DNA from 4 places in the Priestia sp. TRM10 genome. Region 1 is predicted to be linked to each of the others. Evidence: riboswitches for the same ligand, from Rfam matches in the RefSeq annotation. Region 1 holds a riboswitch; each other region holds the start of a gene.
What was found. A riboswitch is a leader RNA that binds a small molecule or an ion and turns the genes downstream of it on or off. The one in region 1 is predicted to bind S-adenosylmethionine.
Positions count from the first base shown of each region.

Region 2: another riboswitch for S-adenosylmethionine. It lies ahead of metK (methionine adenosyltransferase); the one in region 1 lies ahead of ACK3CR_RS11695 (2,3-diketo-5-methylthiopentyl-1-phosphate enolase).
Region 3: another riboswitch for S-adenosylmethionine. It lies ahead of ACK3CR_RS12425 (trans-sulfuration enzyme family protein); the one in region 1 lies ahead of ACK3CR_RS11695 (2,3-diketo-5-methylthiopentyl-1-phosphate enolase).
Region 4: another riboswitch for S-adenosylmethionine. It lies ahead of mmuP (S-methylmethionine permease); the one in region 1 lies ahead of ACK3CR_RS11695 (2,3-diketo-5-methylthiopentyl-1-phosphate enolase).

Region 1 covers NZ_JBJZOT010000013.1:82,040-88,014, forward strand. Annotated here, with positions in the region: gene ACK3CR_RS11690 (pyridoxal phosphate-dependent aminotransferase) at 166-1,338, shown strand; SAM riboswitch class I at 1,415-1,513, shown strand; gene ACK3CR_RS11695 (2,3-diketo-5-methylthiopentyl-1-phosphate enolase) at 1,585-2,802, shown strand; gene ACK3CR_RS11700 (2-hydroxy-3-keto-5-methylthiopentenyl-1-phosphate phosphatase) at 2,799-3,461, shown strand; gene ACK3CR_RS11705 (methylthioribulose 1-phosphate dehydratase) at 3,458-4,090, shown strand; gene ACK3CR_RS11710 (cupin domain-containing protein) at 4,103-4,627, shown strand; gene ACK3CR_RS11715 (aspartyl-phosphate phosphatase Spo0E family protein) at 4,997-5,251, shown strand; gene ACK3CR_RS11720 (ZIP family metal transporter) at 5,411-5,975, opposite strand, start outside.
Region 2 covers NZ_JBJZOT010000015.1:1,404,761-1,410,735, forward strand. Annotated here, with positions in the region: gene ACK3CR_RS24005 (ABC transporter ATP-binding protein) at 1-623, shown strand, start outside; gene ACK3CR_RS24010 (ABC transporter permease) at 620-1,948, shown strand; gene metK (methionine adenosyltransferase) at 1,988-3,190, opposite strand; SAM riboswitch class I at 3,332-3,442, opposite strand; gene ACK3CR_RS24020 (sigma-70 family RNA polymerase sigma factor) at 3,773-4,315, shown strand; gene ACK3CR_RS24025 (YvrJ family protein) at 4,312-4,470, shown strand; gene ACK3CR_RS24030 (hypothetical protein) at 4,473-4,682, shown strand; gene pckA (phosphoenolpyruvate carboxykinase (ATP)) at 4,883-5,975, shown strand, end outside.
Region 3 covers NZ_JBJZOT010000013.1:218,865-224,839, forward strand. Annotated here, with positions in the region: gene ACK3CR_RS12410 (YppG family protein) at 89-460, shown strand; gene ACK3CR_RS12415 (DUF3817 domain-containing protein) at 615-908, shown strand; gene ACK3CR_RS12420 (RIO1 family regulatory kinase/ATPase domain-containing protein) at 1,027-1,662, shown strand; SAM riboswitch class I at 2,159-2,268, shown strand; gene ACK3CR_RS12425 (trans-sulfuration enzyme family protein) at 2,339-3,514, shown strand; gene ACK3CR_RS12430 (trans-sulfuration enzyme family protein) at 3,468-4,634, shown strand; gene ACK3CR_RS12435 (hypothetical protein) at 4,668-4,928, opposite strand; gene ACK3CR_RS12440 (APC family permease) at 5,009-5,975, opposite strand, start outside.
Region 4 covers NZ_JBJZOT010000011.1:67,169-73,143, forward strand. Annotated here, with positions in the region: gene ACK3CR_RS08745 (YdcF family protein) at 1-394, opposite strand, end outside; gene ACK3CR_RS08750 (iron-hydroxamate ABC transporter substrate-binding protein) at 685-1,608, opposite strand; gene ACK3CR_RS08755 (diguanylate cyclase) at 2,015-3,622, shown strand; SAM riboswitch class I at 3,768-3,873, shown strand; gene mmuP (S-methylmethionine permease) at 3,961-5,379, shown strand; gene mmuM (homocysteine S-methyltransferase) at 5,351-5,975, shown strand, end outside.

The sequences.
Region 1 (5,975 bases):
AAAAGTATACTAGCAACGATTGTAGGTTTTGTCAACACGTAAATTTAAGATTAGGTTATTTGTTTAGAGCGAGAAAAACTTTTCTTTTTTCATCTTTACAGAAATGAAAGAAGCATATATCATGAATCATTAGAATTTGTAGAATTTTTCGAGAGGTTGTTTATGATGAAAATATTTCAGCAGTCAGACCTTTTAAAAGGGTTACCAGAACAGTTTTTTGCTTCTCTTGTTAAAAAAGTAGCAAAAGAAGCACATAAAGGACATGACTTAATTAATTTTGGTCAGGGAAATCCAGACAAGCCGACTCCTAATCATATTGTAAAGGCTCTTCAAGAAGCAAGTAATAATCCTCAATTTCACGGTTATCCGCCTTTTCAAGGGCACAGCTTTTTAAAAGAGGCTGCAGCCTCTTTTTATAAACAAGAATATGGAGTAACAATTGATCCAACAAAAGAAGTAGCCATTTTATTTGGCGGAAAAGCAGGATTGGTTGAAATTCCCCAGTGTTTGCTTAATAAAGGGGATGGTGTCCTTGTTCCAGATCCGGGTTACCCGGACTATTTATCAGGGGTTGCGCTAGCTGGCGCAACATTAACTAAAATGCCTTTAACAGAGCAAAATGATTTTTTACCTGACTATAGTTCACTGTCAGAAGAAGATAAACAACGTGCTAAGCTGATGTTTTTAAACTATCCAAATAATCCAACAGGTGCTGTTGCTTCAAAAGAATTTTTTGAAGATACGGTGAGCTTTGCCGACAAAAATGATATCTGTGTTGTTCACGATTTTGCTTATGGAGCAATCGGATTTGATGGCAAGAAGCCAAGAAGTTTTTTGCAAACTGAAGGAGCAAAAGACGTTGGAATTGAGATTTATACGTTTTCTAAAACATTTAATATGGCAGGCTGGCGCATTGCTTTTGCGGTTGGAAACGAGAGCGTTATTAAAGCAATTGAACTTTTACAAGATCACCTTTATGTTAGTATTTTTAGTCCTATTCAAAAAGCAGCCGAAGTTGCGCTTCTGCATAGTCATAAAAGTGTTCAGGATCTTTTGTCTCTTTATGAGAGAAGACGTGAAGTTTGGATAGGGGGATTGCAAAATATCGGATGGGATGTAAAAGCTCCAGCAGGCTCTTTTTTTGCTTGGCTTCGTGTCCCTAAAGGATATACATCAACGGAATTTTCCAATCTACTCTTGAAGAAAGCACATGTTGTGGTAGCTCCAGGAATTGGTTTTGGTGAGCATGGTGAAGGATATGTACGAACAGGATTGCTAACAGAGGAAACGCGAATCCGAGAAGCTATTGAGCGAATCAAGGGATTAGGAATTTTCTAAAAATTATTGACAATCTTTTCTTTGAATGTCATAATCCAAAGTGAATTGACTCATAAACAACTAAACATAAATATAATTCTTATCAAGAGTAGGTGGAGGGAATAAGCCCTGTGAAGCCCGGCAACCGGCTATAAAGTACGGTGCTAAATCTTACAGCAATGCTGAGAGATAAGAGGATCATACAAAACCTCTCTTCAATCAGTGATTGAAGAGAGGTTTTATTTTTACATAAAGAGGTGACGCTACATGAGCGAAGTAATTGCAATATATCATAATATTTTAAAAAATAGAAAAGTCGAAGAACAGGCAGAAAAGATAGCGTTAGGTCTTACTGTTGGTTCATGGACAGACTTGCCTCTTTTAGAAAGAGAGCAGTTGAAACAACACAAAGGTCGCGTTATGTATTCAGAAATCATTAGAGAAGAAGAGGGAGGTTATAAAGCAGAAATAGCTATTGCTTACCCTTCTGCTAACTTTTCTCATGACATACCAGCTATTTTAACAACAGTTTTCGGAAAACTTTCTTTAGACGGGAAGATTAAACTTGTTGATCTAAAACTTTCAGAAGAACTAACAAAAGTATTTCCAGGACCTCGCTTTGGCATTGAAGAAATACGTACAAAAATTAATGTCCACAATCGTCCTCTAGTGATGAGTATTTTTAAAGGTGTGATTGGACGTGACATGTCCTATTTGAAAAATCAGTTAAAAAGCCAAGCATTAGGTGGCGTAGATTTAATTAAGGATGATGAGATTTTATTTGAAAATAAACTCACACCTTTTGAAGATCGAATTAGTGAAGGGAAGAAAGTACTTGATGATGTTTATGAACAAACAGGGAAAAGAACACTTTATGCTGTAAACTTATCCGGCAAAACATTTGAACTAAAAGATAAAGCAAAGCGTGCTAAAGAACTTGGAGCAGATGCTCTTTTGTTTAACGTGTACTCATATGGCTTAGATGTTTTGCAAGCTCTTCGAGAAGATGAAGAAATCGGGCTGCCAATTATGGCGCACCCAGCGTTCAGTGGTGCAATGACTTCATCACCTTTTTACGGAATAAGTGCTTCATTGCTTTTTGGAAAACTTAATCGTTTAGCAGGAGCTGATTTCTCCCTTTTTCCTTCCCCATATGGAAGTGTTGCCCTTGATCATCGTGAGGCAATTAAGACCCATGAATATCTAACAGAAAATAGCTCTTTGAAAAAAGGATGGTCTGTTCCATCAGCTGGGATTCATCCAGGCCTTGTGCCTCTTATTTATAATGATTTTGGAAAAGATACAATCATTAATGCTGGTGGAGGTGTACATGGGCACCCAAATGGAGCAGTCGGCGGAGGGAAAGCGTTCAGAGCAGCCATTGACGCTGCGGTATCTGGATTAACATTACAAGAGGCTTCAAAAACAAGCGAAAACCTTAAAGAAGCAATTGAGCTTTGGGGAGCTAAAGAGGTTGTAAAATGAAGAATTTGATCTTGTTTTGTGATTTTGATGGAACGGTTACATCTAAAGATAACATTATTGAAATTATGAAAAAATTTGCGCCGAAAGAATGGGTTTCATTAAAAGATCAAGTGCTTGCTGAAGAAATCTCCATCAAAGAAGGAGTGGGAAAGATGTTTAATCTTTTACCATCTTCTCTTAAAGGAGATATGACAGAGTATGTACTAGAAAATGCGCAAATTCGCAATGGCTTCAGTGAGTTTGTTTTGTATGTGAAAGAACATCACATTCCTCTTTATATCGTAAGTGGAGGTATTGATTTTTTTGTTCGTCCCATTCTCTTTCCCTATATAGAAAAAGATTTTATCTATTGCAATAAAGGAGATTTTAGCGGAGAGAATGTACAAATTCGCTGGCCACATAGCTGTGATAGTCAGTGTGATAACGGTTGCGGTTGCTGTAAACCATCGCTGTTAAGAACGTTGCAAAAAGATGATGCATTTACAATTGTTATTGGCGACTCTGTAACGGATCTTCAAGCTGCAAAGCAAGCTGATTTCGTAATTGCTAGAGATTATTTGTTAGAGAAATGTGAAACATTAAAGCTTCCACATGCTTCATTTGACACGTTTTATGATGTTATCTCTGAGATTAAGCGGGTGAGGGAGGAACTAAAATGAGTGGGTACGAAGAAAAGTGGCTTGAATTAGCTGCTATCAAGGATGAATTGGCAGAAAGAGACTGGTTTTTTGGCACAAGCGGTAACTTATCAATTAGAGTAACAGAAAGTCCTACAACATTTCTTGTTACAGCAAGCGGAAAAGATAAGCGCAAACGTACAAATGAAGACTTTTTGCTTGTAGATCAATATGGGCTTCCTGCAGAAGAAACAGGGCTTAAACCTTCTGCAGAAACTGTTCTCCATACGGCTATTTATGAGAAAACGAAAGCAGGATGCGTTTTACATGTTCATACAGTTGATAATAACGTTGTTTCAGAACTTTATGGTGATCAGGGGAAAGTTGTGTTTACAAAGCAGGAGATTATTAAAGCATTAGGACTTTGGGAAGAAGATGCAAAAGTAGAGATTCCAATCATCCCGAATTTTGCGGATTTACAAAAACTTGGAGATGTATTTAAAAAGCATATTAAGGAAGATACAGGAGCTGTATTAATTCGCAATCACGGAATCACAGTATGGGGGAAAACAGCTTTTGAAGCTAAACGTCATTTAGAAGCATATGAGTTTTTATGTAGCTATCTATTAAAACTTAAGCTTTTTGCAAAACAAATACAGTTTACAAACTAAGGAGGAGAAAACATGGCAAACATTCGTTTACATAAAACAAATGAGCGCATTGAAAATCAAGAGGAAGTTGCGGGATTTTTACAAAGTCAAGAAGTAATCTATGAGAATTGGGATATTTCAAAGTTACCTCTTCATCTGCAAGAGAATTATCGTTTAAAAGAAGAAGAAAAAGAAGAGATTTTAGCAACATTTAAAGAAGAGATTGCAGACATTTCGACTCGTCGTGGCTATAAAGCTCAGGATGTTATTTCTTTATCTGATGCAACTCCGAATCTAGATGAACTGCTAAATAACTTTCAGCGTGAACACCATCATACAGATGATGAAGTTCGATTTATTGTAAGTGGACACGGCATTTTTGTTATCCAAGGAAAAGATGGCCACTTTTTCGATGTTGAGCTTGAACCTGGCGATCTTATTTCCGTTCCTGAAAATATTCAGCATTACTTTACACTTATGGATGACAGAAAAGTTGTTGCAATCCGTATTTTTGTTACAACAGAAGGATGGGTACCAATCTACGCTGATACTAAATAATATGCTCTTAAGGAAATGATTTCTGCAAAAATGCAGAAATCATTTTTTATTTAAGTAGGCACACTTTCCTATATAATATATTTATGTTTAGGCGGTATTTTGTGGGGTATTGTTCCAATAAATACTATCATTTTACAAAATCCAAATATACTGTTAATCTAAACAAAAGAATATAGCTATACTCTTAGTAGCTTCTCATATACGTCTTTTTGTATATCACATCTATGCTGTAACATTATGTGAATCATGTTATTTACGACATTTGTTTTACAAAGCTGTTAAGAAGTAATGAAAAAGTATTTTTTCTTATTGCAAACCTGTTTACAATTTTAGTAGAATTTGTAATGAAGCATAAGGGGGTTACTTTTAATGGCAAGGGAGGATAAAATGTTGCAAATGTATAGTGATGGTAAAGCAGAGGCACTGCTGGGCGAAATTTTACACAAAAGACAAGAGATGTGTAAACTTGCTGAGCAAAAAGGTTATACACATAAAGATACCATTTTCTGCAGCCAAGAATTGGATGAGCTATTAAATAAATATCAGCGATGTCTTGAACAAAAGCAGGAAGACAAGATGCCTTTCTTTACTATTTTACCAACGTCACTTGCTTTTTCTAAATAAATGATTTGTTTTATCGTTTTTCAACATAGAGAAGAGAAAAGAAAAGCTTAACAACTAAGAGTTTATGATTATTATAGAATATACTGAGATCATTTGTATAAAAAATGTATATAAAAAGCCTGATTGAATGGATCGTAATTCAATCAGGCTTTTTATAATTTAAAACAAATTGATAAGCAGAATCATGGAAAGAACACCAATGATAAAAGAATGAGTGGAGGTCTGTTCATTCCCATCTCCGTGACTTTCTGGAATCAGTTCCTTATAAATGATATAAAGCATCGCTCCTGCTGCAAAAGCAAGGCCATAGGAAACAAGAGAGTCGAAGAAAGATGTAAGATAAAAGCCAAGAAGACCCGCAACTATTTCTACAGTACCTGTTAGTGTTGCTATAATAAAAGCTTTGAAACGATTCATTTTTTGCTGCACTAAAAATAAAGCAACAAGCAACCCTTCAGGCGCGTTTTGTAATCCAATGGCAAGCGCAATTAAGTTACCTGTGTTATCCACATCAGAAGCATAGCTAACTCCAACCGAAAGACCTTCTGGAATGTTGTGCAAAGTAATCGCTGCAACGATCAGAAAAGCTTTCTCATCAAACTGAATGCCTGTTTTTTGATGTTCCAAATTAATATGAGGAATATTCCGTTCAAGTAATGTTAAAGCAATGGTTCCTAACAATAATCCAATTGTTAAAGGGAGAAGACCGCCTGTTTGTAAAGAC
Region 2 (5,975 bases), on a different contig from region 1:
TAAAAGATGTTTCTATGGACATTCCTAAAGGTGAAATTACCTGTATTGTTGGAAAAAGTGGCTCTGGTAAATCAACGCTTCTTAACTTAATTTCTGGCTACATTGCCCCAACAGAAGGAACCATTGAAATCAATAATCAAACGGTCACAAACTTCAATGAAAAGGAATGGGCTCAGTTTCGTCTTGAGCATTTTGGGTTCATCTTTCAAAACTTTCAACTTATCCCTAGCCTTACTACATATGAAAATGTTGAACTGCCGCTTACTTTAAAAGGTATGCGCAAGTCTGAACGAAAACAAAAAGTTTTAGAAATTCTACAAACAGTTGGATTAGAGAACCACCGTAACCATTATCCTAATGAGCTTTCAGGAGGACAGCAGCAGCGTGTCAGTATCGCAAGGGCACTTGTTTTGAACCCTTCTATTATTCTCGCAGATGAACCAACAGGAAGCTTAGATTCAGAGACTGAGAGAGTTATTCTTTCTTTCATTCAAACGTTAAATAAACAATACGGAATTACATTTGTCATGATTACTCATGATGAAGAAGTATCCTCTATTGCACATCATAAGCTTCATTTACACGATGGTGTACTACGTAAAGAAGGTGTATGTAAAAAATGAATTTTAAAGATCAAGTTAGTTTTATTAAACGAAATATGAAGAAAAACCGACTCCGTGTCTTTATGACCGTTCTAGCAACAGCAATGTCGTGTGCATTTCTTGTTGTTCTTGCTTCAATTGGTTTTGGAATGCAAAAAACAGTTACAGACGAAATACTCTCACAGCAGATCGTTACAAAGATTCCTATTTATGGTAGCGAAAAGAATACAAAAGATTTAAGTGGTGACTTAAAAAAAGACTTAAAAGATAACGAAAATGTCAAAGCTATTGTTGAACGTACAACGGTTAACGAACCTATTCAAACAATGCTTGATGAACGATCTAGCGAGAACTCTTCTCTCATTTTTACGAATATGAAACAAGAAACAAACGCAGGAATGAGTCTTTCAAAAGGACGGATGCCAACTTCGTCACATGAAGTTATTGTTGGCTATAATTTTGCAAGCCAGCTTTGGTCTAAGAAAGAGCAGGAAAAGTTTGAACAAGAACTAAAAAAGTCTGAACAAAATGCAAATTATGATTTAAAACAACCTAAAGGGTTTCAAGGAAATGTCTTAAATAAAAACATTACTCTAAAGGTGTCTAATACAGACGAAGAGACTGGGAAAGTAAAGGAGAAGAAATCTTATACTTTTAAAATTGTAGGCATTGCGAAAGAAAACCCAAACGATTGGGTTGTTGATTCTAACATCTTTATAAGCAGTTCATTTCTAAGTGATTTCTCAAACGTTCTCGGAGTTGAAGAGGAGAGCTTTTCAACAGACTTAGCTGTTTTTGCAGATAAATTTGAGCATGTAGAGCAATTAACACAAGCGCTTTTAGATAAAGGTTATCAAGCAAACTCTGTTACACAGCAGCTTGATAATATTAACAAGTTTTTTACAGCTTTCAAAATTGGACTAGTATTTGTTGGAACTATCGCTGTAATTATTTCAGCTATCGGTATCTTTAATACAATGACAATGGCTGTCACAGAACGAACTCAAGAAATTGGGATTATGAAAGCGATTGGTGCACAACCAAAAGTTATTCAAAAAATCTTTTTAATGGAAAGTGCTTTTATTGGAGTTTTAGGATCTATTATTGGAATTATTGTGTCCTACATTGTAAGTTTTGGGGCAAATGCTATTCTACCAATGATTCTTACTTCTGTATTAAGTGAAGGAGCGGATGATTCGTTCCATGTCACTTATTCTTATATTCCGATTTCACTCATTATTATCGCTGTAGTTATTAGCGCTAGCGTTGCGGTTCTTTCAGGATTAAGACCCGCTCGTAAAGCAACAAAAACAAATGTCCTCTCTGCTTTGAGAAGAGAGATATAAAAAAAGCTTGTCACTAATTTAGTGACAAGCTTTTTTTGATTACTTTTCAAGGGCTTGAGTACGAAGAGCTTCAGCTTTATCCGTTAATTCCCATGGTAGTTCAACATCAGTACGACCAAAGTGTCCATAAGCAGCAGTTTGCTTATAGATTGGACGACGTAGGTTCAACATGTTGATAATTCCCGCTGGGCGAAGATCAAAGTTGTTGCGAACAACGTCAACAAGTACTTCTTCAGATACTTTGCCTGTTTTGAACGTATCAATTGAAATTGATACAGGTTGTGCAACACCAATTGCGTATGCAAGCTGTACTTCACATTTGTCAGCTAAACCTGCAGCCACAATGTTCTTTGCTACATAACGAGCTGCATATGCTGCTGAGCGGTCCACTTTTGTTGGATCTTTACCAGAGAAAGCTCCACCACCATGACGAGCATATCCACCATACGTATCAACAATGATTTTACGTCCAGTTAAACCTGCATCACCTTGAGGGCCACCAATTACAAAACGACCTGTTGGGTTGATGAAATATTTTGTGTCTTCATCAATAAGCTCTGCTGGTACAACTGGGTTAATAACATATTCTTTTACATTACGTTGAATTTGCTCAAGCGTAATTTCTGGATGATGCTGTGTTGAAATAACAATTGTATCAATACGAACAGGTTTATCATTTTCATCATATTCAACTGTTACTTGTGTCTTAGCATCTGGACGAAGGTAAGGAAGAATTTCTTCTTTACGTACTTCTGCTAAACGACGAGCTAAACGGTGTGATAATGAAATTGGAAGAGGCATAAGCTCTTTTGTTTCATTACAAGCAAATCCGAACATAAGACCTTGGTCTCCTGCTCCAATTGCTTCAATTTCTTCTTCAGACATTGATCCTTCACGAGCTTCAAGAGCTTGGTCAACACCTTGAGCGATATCAGCAGATTGCTCATCAATAGATGTTAATACAGCACAAGTTTCAGCATCAAAACCATATTTTGCACGAGTGTAACCAATTCCTTTAATTGTTTCACGAACAATTTTCGGGATATCTACATAAGTAGAAGTTGTAATTTCCCCCGCTACTAATACTAAACCAGTTGTTACAGATGTTTCACAAGCAACACGAGCATTAGGGTCATTTTCTAAAATAGCATCAAGGATTGAGTCCGAAATTTGGTCACAAATTTTATCTGGGTGGCCTTCTGTCACAGACTCAGAAGTAAATAAACGACGTTTAACTGACATCTTTGTTCCTCCTTCTAAAGGTAGCAAATCTATGATACGGTACTCATTCCCTTATTATTGTAAATAAAGTTCCCTCTTACACACATATAAAAAAACCTTTCCTAGCTTGAGGAAAGGTTTAACGTCAAAGTTTGCCTTTCGCTCTTATCGATCAAGGTTTCCCTTGCGTCAGGTTAGCACCTTTTCATCTTTAATTGATGACGGTTGCTGGGTTTCATAGGGCCATGTCCCTCCACCATCTCGGGATAAGAGAGTATCCGTTCAATGACTTATCTTAACGTACAAAAGGGAAAAGTGTCAATACGTTTTAGGAACTTCCTTTTCCTTAATACGTTATCCGGTTCATTTAAGAGAGAAAACTCTTTTTTCTCTAGTCTAGGATATCGTTCCTCTCCTCCTATCTATCACAGAGAGTAAGGAAGAAAGACTCTGTTTCAGATAGCTATAATAAGGTAAACTTTTAAAAAAGATGGTTGTTTTTTCACTAGAACTTTCCTCTTTACTTTACTATAGGCAGATTTTCTAGCAGCATATTTTTTTTACCCTAAAAAAGAACATACGTTCCGGTTAGGAGGATTTTTTATGAAACCTTTTCATTCTTTGCCTAATAACTCCTTATTAAAGCATTTTTTCTCTTCAGCTTCTCACCAAAGAAAGTTTGAGAACTACCAGCAAAATCCAAGCAAGCAAACAAAAAAAGAGCTTGATCAAGCTTTTAAATGTTTTTATGAGGAAGTTCGACTTGTCGCATACTTTTCTCGATTTCTTTCTTCAGAAGCTATCACGTTTAAGAAGAAGATTCAAAAATATGAATATACTCACTCTTTTATATTGGATAAACCAGTGTTTGAAAATAACAGAGAGCCTAGAATAAATATGATCAAAGATGACAGTTTTTGTAATTATTATCATCAGCATGAGGAACATATAGAGGAATGTATTACAAACGAATACACTTATCACTGTGTCAAAATGCTTACAAAACGCGAAAAAACCGTTCTTTATCTACATTTTTATGTTTGTTTAACAAACGTTGAAATTGCTCAAAAGCTCGCTGTCTCTCCCCAAGCCATCTCAAAAATGAAAAAAAATGCCCTAAGAAAACTGAGGAGGTCTAGAATATGATGGAAAGTATAAGTATTGTCTCTCTTATCCAGCATGCAGGATTTCCAATAGCAATGACATTCTACTTGTTATCCCGTTTTGAGAAGCGCATGGAAAATTTAGAACGCGAAGTATCCCAACTTCGTGCACTTCTGCAAGGTAGAAAGGAAGGATAATTTTGAACGAACAAACTAAGAAACAATATAAAATGGCTGTTCTCAATCTGCTTCAACCTAAGATTGCAAGCCTTGTAAAAGAAGCCCATCCCGTTTATCAAGAAGATTTAGAACAAGAATTAAAACTCAAAATGCTTGAGAAAATGCAAACTCCTTTTTTACACAATATCCCTAGTTTCTTTGAATTTGTGTCATCTAACGAAAAAGAATAAAATTCAAATTTAAATTGTATAACACTTTTAAATTATAGAAACAATATAACACTCAACCCTTATTACAAATTTATTTATCTAATATAATATCAGTAAAGCGATGCACTTTTTTCATAAATTAGTATAGACTATTTAAATAAATGTGTTATACTCTTTTTAAGTTAAAATAAAAACGTTATGAAAAAAGGATGATATTGCTTATGAGTACTGTCGATATGTCAACAAAATTAACTGAACTATTAACGCTTCCGTCTGTTCAACATAACCTTGCAACACCTTCTCTTGTTGAACGTATTTTAGATCGTAAAGAAGGTATATTAACAGAAACAGGAGCCGTCAGTGTTGCAACAGGAAAGTACACAGGGCGTTCTCCTCTTGACAAATTTGTTGTTCGTGATGCTTCTGTCGAAAAAAAAATCAATTGGGGGCAGGTAAACCAACCAATTGCTCCTGATACGTTTTCTCGTTTATATGAGAAAGTTGTAAATCATTTAAAGAAAAAAGATGAACTTTTTGTATTTGATGGTTTTGCAGGGGCAGACGAGAAATACCAGCTTCCTCTTCGCGTTATTAATGAATATGCATGGCACAATCTATTTGCGCGTCAGCTATTTATCCGTCCTGACAAAGATGCAGATTTAAAGACTCATAAACCTGAGTTTACAATTGTATCAGCACCTGACTTCAAAGCAGATTCGGCTATAGATGGAACAAACTCTGAAACATTCATTATTATTTCTTTTGAAAAGCGCATTATCTTAATTGGGGGAACAGAATATGCTGGGGAAATGAAAAAATCCATTTTCTCTGTTATGAACTTCCTTCTTCCTGAGCAAGATATTTTATCAATGCATTGTTCAGCGAACGTTGGCAGTGAAGGTGATGTTTCCCTTTTCTTTGGTTTATCTGGAACAGGAAAGACAACCCTTTCTGCAGATGAAAACCGTCGCCTTATTGGAGATGACGAGCACGGATGGTCAAATTCTGGCGTCTTTAATATTGAAGGTGGATGCTATGCTAAATGTATTGGTTTAACAAAAGAAAAAGAGCCTCAAATCTTTGATGCTATCCGTTTTGGAGCAGTGCTTGAGAACGTTTTTGTAGATCCAAAAACAAAAACTCCAGACTATAACGATAACGCACTAACAGAAAATACAAGAGCAGCTTATCCACTTGAGTCTATTGATAATATTATAAAACCAAGTGTTGCAGGTCACCCTTCAACAATCATCTTTCTTACAGCAGATGCAACAGGTACGCTACCTCCAATTAGCAAACTAACAAAAGAACAAG
Region 3 (5,975 bases), 140 kb from region 1:
AAAAATGACAAAAAACGATAAATTTCGTATTCACGTCTGCCTAGGCTGTTTACATAGTATAAAAATGAAAAGAGAGGGGGAAGAACGGATGAGAAGAGTTCATCAGTACAGATATGCACCTATTCAAAATTACGGAAATCCCTATTTGTATCAAAGTCATCCATATGTAAACAACACTCAGTTTGTAGATGTCCCTTATACTCCTAACATGTACAATCAACATATAACAACCGGTGGATATATGCCACAGCAGAATATGTATGAACAAGGTCAGCCCCACTACTATCCTAAGCAGTGGATGCAAACAAAAAGTCAGCCACCGCAAATTTTAGCACAGTTTAAGAACAGCGATGGTACGTATAATATGGATAAAATGATGAATACAGCAGGTCAAATGATGAACGCTGTTAACCAGCTATCAACGGTTTTTAAAGGTGTTACGTCGATTTTTAAAGTATAGGAAAAAGCCGGGTATTCCCGGCTTCTTAATGTCATGAAACTGTCACAGGAACAAGGTGATAAAAGATTTGTAACTTTGGTATACTAAAAACGTAAGCACATAAAAAATGAATTTGGACATACATAAATAAAAACAATACAAAGGAGACGATAATATGATGAACTCTCCACTCGGTGGAATGAGGTTTGTAGGACTCATTGAAGGGCTTTCTCTCTTAGCTCTTTTAGGAATTGCAATGCCGCTTAAGTATATAGCAAATATCCCTGAAGTTGTAACAGTTGTTGGTTCTATTCATGGGGGATTGTTTGTTTTATATATTTTAATGGTTGGTTATGTCACGATGAAAGTACGTTGGTCATATAAATGGATTGTAAGTGCTTTGTTAGCATCTGTTATTCCATTTGGTAATTTTATTTTAGATACAAAGCTACGCAAGTTCTCAGCTTAAAAAAGTCATCTCAAAAGAGCTTTTACCAAAGGTAAGAGCTCTTTTTTTTAAAAGCATATTATTATGGAAAGTGTGAAATTTGTAGTATGTTTGAAAAAAGAGTGAAGGGGGAAAAAATGTGAGGAAAGCTTCAGAACTCGTAGAGGAAGTTAAGTTCCAAAAAAAAGGCTCTTCATATTCTCTTATTCACCTGCCAAGAGAATTAAAAGTAATAGGAACAGGGAGAAGTGCGTGGGCTTTTAAAGTGAAAAATGAAAATAAAGTGATTAAACTATTTTTTCCTTCGTTTGATCACTTAGCGCAAAAAGAGGGAGAAGTGTATGAAAAATTATCACATTCTCTCACTTTTCCTGAAATATATGAAGTTGGACCAAACTATATTGTAATGGAATATATTAAAGGCAAAACGTTTTATCAGTGTTTAACAACAGGTGTGAGAATTCCTACAAAAGCAATTGAAGAGGTTGAAAAAGGACTTGCCTTTGCACGCTCGAAAGGATTAAACCCTTCAGATATTCATTTACACAATCTTATTCTAACGCAGGATAAAGAAGTTCGTATTATTGATGTTGTACGCTATACTCAGAAGAAAACATGCTATCAGTGGCGCGATTTAGCAAGAGCTTATCGCTATTTTTATCAAAAATCTTATTTCCCAAAAAAGTTTCCAAAATGGTTTTTAGAAGCAATTGCTTATTTATATAAATACTGCAAACGTCTTAGTCAGTATCGAAATAATAAGGAGCTGAAATAATCATGGGAAGATTGAGCAAAATTATCAGATTACTGAAGAATCCTAAAGTCCAAAGAGCTATTAAAAAAGGTGTTCCAATTGTAAAAAAAGAGCTTCAAAAGCGTAAAAAGAGATAGAAAGGAACAAACTCACAAGATTAGATGTTCCTACGTTTGTCTATAATGATAAAAATAAGATAGAGGAGGAATAAGGCAATGGACTTTCCTTTATATGAGGCAACAAAAAGCGTAGCAGAATACAATGAACTAGTGAGTGAAAGATTAAGAAGATGGGACTGCACTGTATATTCCATCACTGCTTTTTTATATGAGTAAAAGAAACAGCAGAGACATTCGTTTCTGCTGTTTTTTTAATATATGCTTAAAACAGGATATAGTAGAAAATCCTTTTGAATAGTGTGTATATTTAACCTTTTTAGAAAACTTCGTTGACAAACACTCATATTTTTACTAAAGTAAGATTAATTACTTAACAAAATCAATGAATTATAAATTTACTCTTATCAAGAGTGGCGGAGGGACTGGCCCGATGAAGCCCGGCAACCATCAAGTAATATACTTGAACGGTGCCAATTCCTGTAGAACAAATTGTTCTTACAGATGAGAGATTTCGGATTAGCCGCTCTTTCATTTGTAAAGAGTGGCTTTTTTATATTGAGGAAGAAAGGGAGAATATTATGCATATTGAAACAGAGTTAGTAAGATCAGGAATGAAAAGAGATGCTGCAACAGGTTCACTTACAACGCCAATTTATCAAGCATCTACGTTTGAACACCCTCGTTTAGGAGAAAGCACAGGTTACGATTATTCTAGAACAGCCAATCCTACTAGAACATCGCTTGAAGAAGCAATTGCGGTTCTTGAAAAAGGAGAAGTAGGAGTTGCTTTTTCATCAGGTATGGCTGCTATCTCAGCCATTTTCCTTCTTCTTGAAAAAGGCGATCATCTTATTATCTCAAAAGACTTATATGGTGGAACATATCGTATTCTTGAAGATATTGTCAAGAAAAATGACGTAGAGGTTACATATGTTAACACTGAAAATTCAGAAGAGATAAAAAGAAATCTAAAAGAAAATACAAGAGCTCTATTTATTGAAACACCAACAAATCCACTTATGCACGTTACAGATTTGCATGAAGCAATTGCTATTGCAAAAGAACATGATCTTTTAACAATTGTTGATAACACATTTATGTCTCCATATCTACAGCAGCCACTTGTACTTGGTGCAGATCTTGTTGTACATAGTGCAAGTAAGTATATAGGCGGACACAATGATGTTATTGGTGGACTTGTTGTTAGTCGATGTCGTGAGCTTGGTGAACAAATTCGCTTTTATCAAAATGCTATTGGTGCCATTCTTGGACCACAGGAATGTTTTCTCCTTCTTCGTGGCTTAAAAACATTGGCATTAAGAATGGATCGCCACGAGGAAAATGCTTTGAAAATTGCTCAGTGGCTTGAAGAACAAGATTTGATTGATAAAGTATTTTATCCAGGATTAGAAAGTCATCCAGGCTATAACGTAATGAAGAAACAAGCAAAAGGCTTTGGAGGAATGCTTTCCTTCTCTGTAAAAGAAGAAGCCCTAGTGCCTTTCTTATTAGAACATCTTCAAGTAGTTACGTTTGCTGAGAGCCTAGGAGGCGTTGAAACATTAATTACGTTCCCTGCACGCCAAACACATGCTGATATTCCAGAGGATGTTCGAAATGAAATTGGAGTAACGAATTGCTTGCTTCGCTTATCAGTTGGTATTGAGCATGGAGAGGATTTAATTCAAGACTTTAAGGAGAGATTTGATGAGTACAAAAGATCAGAAGTTCAGCACAAAGCTTATACACGCTAAAACTCACGTTGAAGAGCCATTTGGTTCTGTCAATGTGCCTATTTATCAAGTAACTACGTTTAATCAGCAAAAAAATAACCGATACGATTATTCTCGATCAGGTAACCCTACACGAGAAGCTCTAGAACATACTGTTGCATCCTTAGAAAATGGAACGTATGGATTTGCTTTTTCATCAGGTATGGCTGCTATTTCTTCTGTTTTATGTTTGTTAAAAAGTGGAGACGAAATTATCGTTTCACATGATGTATATGGGGGAACATTCAGAGCGGTTACACAGCTCTTCACTAATTTTAATATTAAAGCTGTGTTTGCTAATACAACAGATATTAAAGAAGTAGAACAACGTATTACAGAAAAAACAAAAGCGATTTTATTTGAGACTCCATCAAATCCGTTCTTACACGTAACAGATATTAAAGAAATTGTGCGCCTTGCAAAAGAATATGATTTATTTACGATTATGGATAACACGTTTATGACGCCATACTTACAAAAACCGCTTGATAAAGGCGTAGATATTGTCGTTCATAGCGCAACGAAATATCTTGGAGGTCACAGTGATGTTGTAGCTGGAGTTGCCATTACAAATAGCGAAGAGTTTGCTGGGAAAATTGGGTTTGTACAAAACGCTTTTGGAGCGATTTTAAGTCCTAATGATAGCTGGCTTCTATTAAGAGGGATTAAGACACTAAAAGTACGTCTAGATCAGCAACAAAAGTCAGCTTTAGAGCTTGCGCAGTGGCTAAGTGATAACTCACAAGTAGATGAGGTGTATTATCCAGGACTTCCATCTCACCCACAGCACAAATTAGCAAGTGAGCAAGCAAGTGGCTACGGGGCTATCATTTCCTTTAAATTAAAAGATAAAGAAGTAGCAAAAGAGACGCTTAATCATGTTGTTCTCTCTTCAGTTGGGGTAAGCCTTGGAGCAGTAGAGAGCATTTTAACGCATCCTGCTACGATGACTCATGCAAGCATGCCTCTAGAAGATAAAGAAGAACGAGGCATTACAGAGCATCTTCTTCGTATTTCAGTTGGCCTTGAAGATGTTGAGGATTTAAAAGAAGATTTAAAACAAGCATTTGAGAAAGCGGAAAAGGCTTTTTCATATAAATAAAAAATAAACGTCAAGGAATTCATTCCTTGACGTTTATTTTATCGCGTCATAAATTTGTTCATACAAAGCTTTTAATGCTTGTTTCGTCTCATTTTCTAAAGAAGACTGTTCAATTCGAGTAAGGGCAGTTGTAAGCTGAACTTCTTTTGATTTACGAATACGAGGGTGCGACCATGCTGAACTTAAATCTTCTTTTATAAGCTCTTTAAGTTTTTCTTCAGCTTCTTTATAGGAAGAAAGCTGGCGGTTGTTCCAAAGAGATAAATAAGCTTTTAATAAGCCTTCATAATTCATTTTAATAGCTCCTTTGTGAAAAATAAAAGCTGCCAGAAGGCAGCTTTTATTTTAACTTTATTCAGTTTGCGAAACAAGCTTTATTTAGCAGGTTCTGCGTTAGCTTCCGTTTTCTCTTCAGGTATAGGCTCATCATTATCAATAATTGCTTTTGGTAATCCACTATATTTAGCCCAGTAGTAAATAGCTAGTGCTACTACAGTGACAAGAATTAAGTCTACAGGATTTTTTAATGTCTCTGTTCCTCCACCAAATGAACCAAGGTAAGAAATAACAAGCATGATAATGTAATAAGCAATTAACCACCAAGCAGATTTTAATTGTTGTGCTAAGCTTACTTCTTTTGTTGGTACATATTTAGAGAAGATAAGGTATAGAACAAACATAACAAGCTGAGAACCTAATAACCAAGAGTTTGTTTTCCATCCTGACCAATATACGATAAAGCTTGCAAAGATAAATGAAAGAGGTGCAATAATACTCATACCTTTAAGCTTAAACGGTTTTTTTAGGTCTTTTGCATTTACTCTAAACGCAGCAGATGAAATTGGAGCTACTACATATGAAAGAATAAGGGCAACCGAACAAACGTTAACAAGCGCGTCCCATGATGGGAATGGTAATGTCCAGAATACAGATAGTCCAAATGAAAGCCATAGAGAAGAACGAGGAATTCCTGTTCCTTTATCTACTTTTGAGAACGTTTTGAAAAGTGTTCCAGTACGTGACCATGCATAAACGAGACGGGATGCTGTATTCATAAAGATGTTTCCACTCGCTCCTGGAGAAACAACAGCGTCTAACACAACAATTACAGCTAACCAACCTAAACCTAATGCAATGGCAATATCTTTAAACGGAAGTGAAAATTTATCGGCAATTTGCGCCCAATCGTTACCGATCATATCTGTTGGAATACTTCCGAGGAAAAGAACTTGCATTGCTGTATAAATAAGGGCTGAAAGAATAATACAAACAACTAACGCAATCGGAATGTTACGCTGTGGGTTTTTAACTTCACTTGCGATTGAAACGATTGGATGTAAT
Region 4 (5,975 bases), on a different contig from region 1:
TAGCGATAACTAAGATTATAGAAATAATAGAAGGAAAAAGGTATTGTGAGAAAATTGCATAAGAGACAATAAATAAAATAATAGCCACTCCTAATGTAAGGGAAAGCAGGTTTGTAGGCTTTTTTCCTTCTTTTCTAATAAGTTCACGACCGTTACGGATTAGATAAATAGCAATAAACACAATGGTAAAGGGGGTAAGAAAGATAAACAAAATAGCAAATAAAACTAAAATCCATTTAAGTGGTTCAAGGTACTCCACTTTTAGAACAACCACTGTAATACTCATCATAAGAAGCAGCATGCTTATCGTGAGTAAAAATCCATTTAAGATTCGTCTCTTATCCGTTAAGTAACTAATTAAGAATAAAAGAAAGCTGACAGCGGTTAAAGACACTAATATCAATGGCAGTACCTCCTTTGATGTTATATATATATTATCTTTTGAGCATGTAAAAGCCTATATATAATGCTCTAATTTAAGGGAAAAGATGTAATACCTTTATTCTTGCTAAATATTTCAGCATAACTCATAATTACGTTGCAAATAAAAAAGAAATTAGGATACGAAAAGGAAGAATTAATGGTATCCATTCGTTTCTGCTAGTTATTAACTAAAAGTCATTTACCATAAATAAAAATCCCCCGTCTCTTTATTTAGAAAGAGACGGGGGAGTAATTTTATGTTTATTTTTCTAAGAAAGATTTTTTGAAGAAATCTAGCTGATAATCCAACGTAATTGGATCACTAAAGTATGCTTCTTTTGAATCCATTTCAAATAAATGGCCATTCTTTACTGCTGGAATGTTTTTGTATGTTTCTGTTTGTTGGAATGAATTATCAGCTTCTGAACTCTTACTAAAGATAATATAGTCGCCCGCATATTGTGGAAGAACTTCAGCTGAAATTGAACGATATCCTTCCTTTAATGCATCTTGTTTCACTTTTTCAGGCATCTTTAGCCCCATTCCTTGATAAAGGACCTCTGTACCTCGTGCCCAATTATCGCCAAAAACATAAAGCTCTTTATTTGCTGATTCAATTACAGAAACGGTTGCATCTTCACCAATTTTTGCTTTTACATCTTTACCTGCTTGCTGTGCTCTTTTCTTGAAGTCATCCACCCATTTTTGTGCTTCGTCTTCTTTTCCAACAAGCTTTCCAATCTCAATCTGTTGTTCCAAGTAATCAAGTTTACCCCATGTATATGTAACAGTAGGAGCAATATCCTTTAGTTTATCGATATTTTTTGTAGTAGATAAACCAACAATAAGATCAGGGTTAAGTTCAATAATTTTCTCTAAATCATCTTCAGAAACGACCTCTGCATCTTTTAAATACTTATTATAGCGAGGATTATCTTTAGCCCAGCTATCCACTCCAACAATATTAATATCAAGGCTAGCTAGGTTACCTGCAAAGCTAGAAAGAACAACAACGCGTTTCGGGTTTTTCGGTACTTTTACAGATCCGCTTTCTGACTGATATGTAACCATTTCTTCTTTACTATCACTTGAAGCTGAATTCTTATCTTTATCAGTGTTTCCGTTGCTGCATGCACTTATTAGTAACAGGAAAACAAGGGAAAGGGGCACTAACCATTTTTTCATATTAATTTCTCCTTTAAAAGAATATAGTGGTTAGTTTATGAACGATTATCGTAATTATCCACCTATGTATATAAAAACAATTAAACGATAATGATTATCATTACTAACTATATTTTTAATATAATGTCGATTTATGTAGTTGTCAATCTATATTTAAATCGTTTACATCATATGCTTTGACTATTTTTTAATTAACAATAAAACAGGAGAAATAAAAAGTGAATTCATATGTTTAGAAGAGAAAATGTGCAGCTACTTTCACTTTTTTTATTTCAGTAAAAGGGAGCTTACTTGGGGAAATACTATATTAATGGAAAAATTTTATAATAAAAACAAGAAATCTCTTTATGGGAAGATAGAGAATTTCTTCTTTCTATATCAATTTCTTTCAACAAGGAGATCAGAAATGGAAAAATATAAGCAGCACTTCTTGAAAAATATACGGAAACAGCTAAAAGATTGGGAAGTTGTTTCTTTCATTTCTCATGAAGAGCTTTACAGATTTCTTCATTCTATAGCAGGGACAGCTGCAACAATAGGTTTGGATAAAATTAGAGTAAAGGCAAGAGAGCTAATGAATGGGCTAGAAGATATGGATAAAGAAGAGTGGGGAATGGAGAATGTAGAGCACTATATATTCGATGTCATCCATCTTTGTTACGCATATGATTATCAAGAAATAATCGACTTTTCCAAAAAGATTAATGAACAACAAAAAGAGAGTGCTGTCATCTTATTAATTGATGATGACACATCTTTTTTAATGTATATGAAAGAAAAATTAGAAGAGGAAGCTAATTGGTATGTCATTGTAGTAGCAAACCCTCAAAAGGCTGCCTCTGCTCTTTACGATGTGAAACCAGATTGTGTGATTATTGATATTCATATGAAGGAGAAAAGTGGACTTGAGCTGCTTGAGTTTTTAAATGGAAAGCTTAAACAACAATTCATTCCAACTGTGATAGTAAGTGGCGATGGAGAAAAAGAAACACGCATTAATAGCTACCGAAAAGGTGCAGATGATTTTATTCAGAAACCGTTTGATATAACGGAGTTTATTGTTCGTATTCAAAGGCAATTAGACAGAAAAAATCAAATTCATGATCTGTTACTTCTTGATGAGTTGACACATGTGTATAATCGTAAATATTTAAATCAAGCTTATGAACAGTTGCAAAATGAAAGGAATCGTTCTAGAGAACCATACTGTTTAGCTGTTTTAGATATTGATCATTTCAAGAAAATTAATGATACACATGGTCATCTTGTTGGAGATGAAATCTTAAAAGCATTTGCTCGCTTTTTAAAAGAGGAGACACGTATGAATGACATTGTGGTTCGTTTTGGGGGAGAAGAATTCATCATTCTTTTTCCGAAAACAAATATTCAGGAAGGGTATGAGGTGATTGATCGGTTACGGAGGAAATTTAAGGAGTTGTCCTTTGAAGGAAAAAGGACATTTTTCTGCACATTTTCCTCAGGGATTGTAGAGGTAAACAATGTAAATACACTCGAATACTGGTTACAACTAGCAGATAATGCTCTTTATGAGGTAAAGAAAAAAGGTCGCAATCGAGTACAGAAGGCAGAGGCCTTATATAGTTTTTGGCCTCAAAAAACATTGAAAGTAGCAGTAGTTGATGACGATCCAATTATTAGAACGATTATCAAAGGCATCTTAACAAAGTTTCCTCACCAGCAGATGGTTCTTGAAGTTAAAACATTTAAGGATGGGAAAGACTTTATGAATTCTAAATGGCATATAACAGAGGAGAATCCTTGTCTTGTGATTTTAGATGGGATTATGCCAAACGTAGATGGATTAGAAGTGCTAAAAAGGCTGCATAGTCAAGAACAGCAAGGGCTTTATAAAGTAATTATGCTTATTTCACGAAACAGTAAGGAGGGTGTGGCGAGAGCACTTCAACTTGGGGCAGATGATTATATGATAAAGCCGTTCAACTTATTAGAGTTGGAAACAAGAGTAGGAAAATTAATGAGCAGAATGTTTTAGTGCTAGTAATGAAGAAAATAAAGAGAGTTGATCGAAAAGAGCAGGTTTCTCTGCCCTTTTTTTAGTTTATTATATCTGACTATTCAGAACTATTGGAATGGTATTGACAATTAATGAAGAGAACGATATAGTTATGAAAATTGAATTCTTATCCAGAGAGGTGGAGGGACTGGCCCTTTGAAGCCTCAGCAACAGGTCGATTATAGACACTGTGCTAATTCCAGCGGGTGATTTAGCCTGATAGATAGGACCGTACGTTTTTATTTGTCAGTAACGCATCCATGGATTGGATGCGTTTTTTTATTGGACTTTTAATTGAAATATGAAGGAGAATCAGCATGGGAGCTCAACCAAAACAGGAATTTCAAAGAAAAATGAAGGAAAGACACCTTGTAATGCTTTCACTTGGAGGAGTTATTGGAACAGGTCTTTTCCTCAGCTCTGGTTATACAATTCAACAGGCAGGCCCTTTTGGTACTATTCTTTCTTATCTTGTTGGTGCCGTTGTTGTCTATCTTGTAATGCTATGTTTAGGAGAACTTTCTGTTCATATGCCTGAAACAGGAGCATTCCATGCCTATGCAGCCAAATATATCGGTCCAGGAACAGGATATGTTGTTGCATGGCTTTATTGGTTAACGTGGACGGTTGCTCTTGGATCAGAGTTTACAGCAGCAGGGCTGCTTATGCAGCGTTGGTTTCCATCTATTAATGTGTGGATATGGAGTGCATTATTTGCTATTTTGATTTTTGTTCTTAATGCTTTAACAGTCAAATTTTTTGCAGAATCAGAGTTTTGGTTTTCATCTATCAAAGTTTTAGCCATTGTATTTTTTATTATTCTAGGAGCCGGAGCAATGTTTGGTATCATTCCGCTTGAGCATTCAGAAGCTGCTCCATTTTTCTCTAATATAACGAGTGAAGGTCTTTTTCCAAATGGAGCATTAGCTCTTGTAATGACGATGCTTGCAGTTAACTTTGCTTTTTCAGGAACAGAGCTTATTGGGGTTGCAGCTGGGGAAACAGTTGATCCAGAAAAGAACATTCCAAAGGCTATTCGTACAACATTATTCCGGCTTATTATTTTCTTTGTTGGAACGATTGTTATTTTGGCAGCACTCTTACCAAGTTCAGAATCAGGAGTGGTAGAAAGTCCATTTGTTGCCGTTCTTGAAAAAATAGGTGTCCCATACGCAGCAGATATTATGAACTTCGTCATTTTAACAGCTATTTTATCAGCAGCAAACTCAGGGCTCTATGCTTCATCTAGAATGCTCTGGTCACTTGCTGATCAAAAAACAATTTCACCTATCTTTGCAAAATTAACAAAGAGAGGCGTTCCAATCTATGCTGTAATTTTGAGTATGGTTGGAGGGGTGCTTGCTTTATTTTCAAGCATTATTGCTCCTGATACAGTATATATTGTTCTCGTCTCTATCTCGGGACTTGCCGTTGTTGTAGTTTGGATGAGCATTAGTCTTTCACAGCTTTTCTTCCGCCGCCGTTATATTCGAGAAGGAAACTCTGTTGAAGATTTAGTATACAAAACACCTCTTTATCCATTTGTCCCTATTGCATCATTTTTACTTTGTTTAGCATCATGTATTGGGATTGCTTTTGACCCAACACAGCGTATAGCCTTGTATTGCGGCCTTCCATTTATTATTTTATGTTATATCGTATATTACACAACTCAACATTTTAAGAAGAAAAAGGAGCCTATTGAATATGCTAGTGGAGAGAAAAGATCCAGTTAAAAACATTCTAGAAAAATATCAAACTTTAATTGTAGACGGAGCACTTGCAACAGAACTAGAAGGGTATGGCTGCGACCTTAATGATCCTCTCTGGTCTGCACGTGTTCTTATTGAAAATCCAGAACTTATATATAAAGTTCATAAGGAATACTTTCTTGCTGGAGCAGATTGTGCCATTACAGCAAGCTATCAAGCAACAATTGATGGCTTTAAACAGCGAGGAATTCAAGAAGAAGAGGGAATTAAGCTTATTAAAAAAACGGTAGAGCTTGCCAAACAGGCACGTGATGATTTCTGGGAGGAACACAAGAGCAATGGGAGACCAAAACCTATTGTCGCGGCATCTGTTGGACCATATGGAGCATACCTTGCAGATGGTTCTGAATACGTTGGAAACTATGGGGTTGATGATGAAACCCTTCGAGCCTTTCATGAAGCAAGAATTAAAGCGTTGATTGAAGCAGGAGCGGATGTTCTTGCATTTGAAACCATTCCTTCTTTGCAGGAAGCAAAGGTCTTGTCTGGTCTTTTGGAAAAGTTTCAACCTGCTTATGCTTGGCTCTCTTTCTCCCTGAAAAATGAGAAGGAGATTAGTG